2 regions of the Streptomyces sp. NBC_01429 genome follow, and region 2 is predicted to be linked to the other one. Evidence: riboswitches for the same ligand, from Rfam matches in the RefSeq annotation. Region 2 holds a riboswitch; the other holds the start of a gene.
The links. Region 2 has a riboswitch for S-adenosylmethionine ahead of thrC (threonine synthase). Riboswitches for the same ligand answer to the same signal wherever they lie in the genome.

Region 1 (2,387 bases), 4.6 Mb from region 2:
GGTGCCGTACGGAGGTATGTACGGGCACGGTCGGCGGCCGGAACCGCGGGGCGGTGGGCCAAGGCCGGCGGGAGGTGGGCGATCGGGTGATCCGCCCGGTCGGCGGGGCGCGCGGGACGCGGGGCGAGCGGATCGGCTCGTCGCCGAACCGAAGCTCATCGGGTCAACGGGTCAGCAGGTCAACAACAACAGCGGTCGTACGGCACAAGGCGGCACGCGGCGGAGGATCGGCTGTCGGCGACCACGTACCGATCGTAGGTCAGGGCGGGCCGCCACGTCAGCCGTACGGGCATCGCGCGGCGGCCCGGTTCCTCCGTCGGGGCCGGGGCCGAGGCGGGCGTCAGTCCTTCCGCTCGGTGAGCGGGCCGTCGAGGATCGTCGGGCGCAGGAACCAGTACGGGAACCGGTCCCAGGGGTTGGTCACCAGTCCGTGGGCGATCCGGGCGAGCAGCACGAACGCGAGCACGACGACCGTGCTGATCCCACGACCGGGGCGCCGGAACGGAAGGGCTCGCCGCGCCCCCGGGAAGCTCGGCGCGGCGGGGCGGGAAATGGTCAAGGCGGGCGGTACCGGCCCGGAGGACGCGGCGATGCCGGGAGATTCACTCATGGGGGGCTCCAGCGGATTCGGACGCCCCGGACCGCGGCGGGCTGCGGCACCGCGCCGAGCGGAAACGGATCAGCACGAGGTGACGCACAAGTACCCGCGGGACACGGGACGGGGGCGGGGACGGAGATGGCGCGACAGAGGGCACACCGCGACAGCGGTGGTCGTCAAAGACTCGGAGAGCCGTCAGCCTCGACAGAGGGCGCGACAAGCGGCCGCGCACGGCGTGCCGTTGACGCGCAGCGGGGCGACGGAGTGGTCCGCGCGCGGCAGGACGCGGCCGGGGCGCCGCCGTGCGGCCGTCCCGTCAGCTGCGTACATCGCTGTCACCATCACTTCTCCGGCCCCCGGGGCCCTCGCTGTGCGCCGCACGTTAGGCATGTCCCGAAAAGGAAGTCAATGCGAGTGACCATCAGGTGAGACCGCACGCTCGGCTTTCTTGACGCCGTCACGCAGTGCACCGAGACTGATGTGGACGGTCACGATTGTCAGCGCCACGGCGCGGGTACGCCCGCTCATGTGGTCATCGGCCCCGGCCCGCCGACAGGCAACCCTTCCACCGCGACGGGGTGCTCCGGGTGACGACCAGGTCCCGCCGGCGCGGCGGGGCAAGCGTGGTCTCGCGTCTCGCGGGCCCCGGAGGTAAGACGGGTGGCAATGCCCAGGAACGGCTTGACGAGGCGCCTGCACATCGATCTGTTGCGTGTCTCCAGCGCTTACTGATCCGTCGGCGGTCCGTGCGATCCGGACCGTGCGGAAGAGCGCAGTCGCTCCGCATTCGGCCGCTGGTGCCCACAAGGCGGCGGTGGCCTCCTCGTTCCCCAAGGGAGAGTCATGCCCGAGACAGCTATGCGCATCTCCAGCACAGCCACGTCCGTCGGCTGTCACCAGAGTCCGTTCCCCTCGGGGCTCCGCCCCAGGACGACCACGGGGTCCCCCCGTCCGCACCGCGTCCACAGCCGGATCGGCGTCGGCCTGGCCGGCGGCTTCTACCCGGCACCGCACCGCTATGACCTCTATCTGTCGGCGAGTTGTCCCCGTTCGCTGCGCATCTCGATCACCCTCGACCTGCTCGGCCTCAAGGGCTCGGTCGCCACGACGCTCCTGACCCATCCCGCCGGGACGCCGGACGGCTTCGCCTCACTGCGCAACGCGTACGAGGCCACGGTGCACCATTACGACGGGCCGCTGACGGTGCCCGCGCTGCGCGACCGCTGGAGCGGACGCATCGTCAGTGACCACACCCCCGACATCCTCCGCGGCCTGGCGGGCCTGCTCTCCGGCCACGACGGTGCCCGCTCCTCCGACCTCAACCCGCCGGTTCTCGCCTCCGACATCGACGCCCTCCGCGACCTGCTGGACCGGGACGTCACCCCGGCCGCGCAGCCTTCGGGACGATCGGCGGCGCTTCAGCTGCTGGACCGTCACCTCGCCTGCCGCCCGTACGCGCTGGGCGAGGAGCTGACGGCCGCGGACGTGGACCTGTGGGTGGCGCTCGTCCATCTCGGCCCGGGCAACACTCTCCGTCCGTACCCCCTGCTCCGGGACTACGTACGTCGCCTCGGCGAGCACCCCGCCTTCCGGGGCAGGGCCGACGCGGCGCCCGACGCGGCCTGAGTCCCCGGGGTCAGGTGCCCGTCCCGAGCGTGGGCGACGGGCCCTGGTCCCCTTCCTCCGGCGAACCGGCGGGAGTTCCTCCGGTGGACCGGCGGGAGCGCCGTCGCGCTGACGCTGTGCGGCCCGGTCCCGCCCGCCCGGCACCCGTAACGGGGCATTGACG
Region 2 (2,387 bases):
GAGGTTCGGGGCGAAGAGGTTCGGGGTCAGGAGGTCGCTGCTCATGGAGCGAAAATCTAGACATTAGATATGAAAATCTACCGTTACGCCGCGCGTCCGGCCGGGTACTCCGCGATCTCCCGCACCGGCGGCCGCTCCTCCGTGTCCACCGCGTGCGTGCGCGGCGTGAACCCGTCCGAGCCCCGCTCGAACTGCGTCAGCCTCGGCCGCACCAGATGGCCCCGGGAGAGCCGCAGCTGCGCCGTACGGTAGATCGCGGCGGCCATCCGCCCCAGCGCCCGGTCGTCCTGGTGGCGGTGGCGCCGTACCCCGACGTCGACCTGGGCCAGCGCGTCGAGCCCCACCGTGTGCAGCGCGTCCACCAGGAGCCCCAGCTCCACCCCGTACCCCACCGGGAACGGCAGCCGCTCCAGCAGCGAGCGCCGCGCCGCGTACTCCCCGCCCAGCGGCTGTACGAAGCCGGCCAGCAGGGGCCAGTGCAGGTTGAGCAGCGGGCGCGCCACCAGCTCCGTCACCCGGCCGCCCTGACTGACCTGGCCCCCGGTCTGGGCGCCGGTCTGGCCGCCGGTCTGCCCGCCGAGTTGCCCGTCCTGCCCGGCGGGCAGCGCCAGCGGGCGGTCGTACATCGCCTTCACGAACTGCACATCGGGCTCGGTCAGCAGCGGGCCGACGATCCCGGAGACGAAATCCGCCGAGAAATCCCGCAGATCCGCGTCCACGAAGCACACGATGTCTCCGCGCGTCACCAGCAGCGACCGCCACAGGACCTCGCCCTTGCCGGGCAGGGCGGGCAGCCGCGGCAGTATCGCGTCCCGGTGCACCACCCGCGCCCCGGCCGCGGCTGCCACCTCGGACGTACGGTCGGTGGAGCCGGAGTCGATCACCACCAGCTCGTCGACCAGCCGGTTCTCCACCATCAGCTCGCGGCGGATCACGGAGACGATCTCCCCGACCGTCTCCTCCTCGTCCAGTGCCGGAAGCACCACACTCACGGTGGCGCCCCGGGCGGCTTTCGCCGCCAGCAACTGGTCGAGCGTACGGTCGGCGGCGGACCAGGAACGCCTGGTCAGCCAGCGTTCCACCTCTTCCAGCACGTTCGGTACTCCCTGCGCTGATCCATAAAACGTGATCCATCTCGCGGTGCGGACGACTATCTCAACCGTCCACTCCTTCGGTTACAGTCTTGAACAACACCGCTGACCACCGCATGCCGGGGTCAATAGGTGAAACACCTGATACATCCGAAACAGATGAAACAGGTGTCACAAACGCACCGGGCCCCGGGTCCGGCGCCATAGCGCTCATCCAGAGGGACTGAGGGAACGGCCCGTTGAAGTCCCGGCAACCCTCCCGCCGACCGCGAGGTCACGGTGGGGAAGGTGCCAATTCCGTCTTGTGGCGAAGTACGTCGCGAGGAAGATGAGGAGAAAGGGCCTCGCCATCATGGCTGTGCAGACCGTCCGGAGCACCAGCACCACCGTCGACCTCGGACCCGCCGCCGCACTCTCGTGCCGCGAATGCGGAGAGCGCTTCGACCTCGGCCCCATTTTCGCCTGTGCGAGCTGTTTCGGGCCGCTCGAAGTCGCCTACGACCTGCCGAGCGGCGGCCCCGACGAGCTGAAGAAGCGCATCGCCGAGGGACCCGACAACATCTGGCGTTACGCGCCGCTGCTGCCCGTCCCCGCCGACGTGGCCTCGAAGCCGAACATCAACCCCGGCTTCACCAAGCTCGTCAAGGCCGACAACCTCGCCCGTGAGCTGGGCATCACCGGCTCGCTGCACGTCAAGGACGACTCCGGCAACCCGACGCACTCCTTCAAGGACCGCGTCGTCGCCATCGCCGTCGAGGCCGCCCGCGTCTTCGGCTTCACCACGCTCTCCTGCTCCTCCACCGGCAACCTCGCCGGCGCCGTCGGCGCCGCCGCCGCCCGCGCCGGCTTCCGCTCCTGCGTGTTCATCCCGCACGACCTGGAGCAGGGCAAGGTCGTCATGGCCGCGGTGTACGGCGGCGACCTGGTCGGCATCGAGGGCAACTACGACGATGTGAACCGCTTCTGCTCCGAGCTGATCGGCGACCCGCTCGGCGAGGGCTGGGGCTTCGTCAACGTCAACCTCCGTCCGTACTACGGCGAGGGCTCCAAGACCCTCGCGTACGAGATCTGCGAGCAGCTCGGCTGGCGCCTGCCCGACCAGCTCGTCATCCCGATCGCCTCGGGATCTCAGCTCACGAAGATCGACAAGGGTCTTCAGGAGCTGATCAAGCTGGGCCTGGTCGAGGACAGGCCGTACAAGATCTTCGGCGCCCAGGCCGAGGGCTGCTCGCCGGTCTCCACCGCCTTCAAGGCGGGCCACGACGTCGTACGGCCGCAGAAGCCCGACACCATCGC

Region 1: linked by a shared signal. The riboswitch ahead of OG627_RS35630 (putative leader peptide) and the one ahead of thrC (threonine synthase) in region 2 are both predicted to bind S-adenosylmethionine.

What each region holds. Positions count from the first base shown of each region.
Region 1 is NZ_CP109599.1:7,991,337-7,993,723, reverse strand. It holds partial or broken gene OG627_RS34900 (amino acid ABC transporter permease) at 359-610, opposite strand; SAM riboswitch class IV at 1,085-1,228, shown strand; gene OG627_RS35630 (putative leader peptide) at 1,265-1,330, shown strand; gene OG627_RS34895 (glutathione S-transferase C-terminal domain-containing protein) at 1,442-2,224, shown strand.
Region 2 is NZ_CP109599.1:3,435,244-3,437,630, reverse strand. It holds gene OG627_RS14645 (hypothetical protein) at 1-45, opposite strand, end outside; gene OG627_RS14640 (glucosyl-3-phosphoglycerate synthase) at 84-1,094, opposite strand; SAM riboswitch class I at 1,299-1,426, shown strand; gene thrC (threonine synthase) at 1,444-2,387, shown strand, end outside.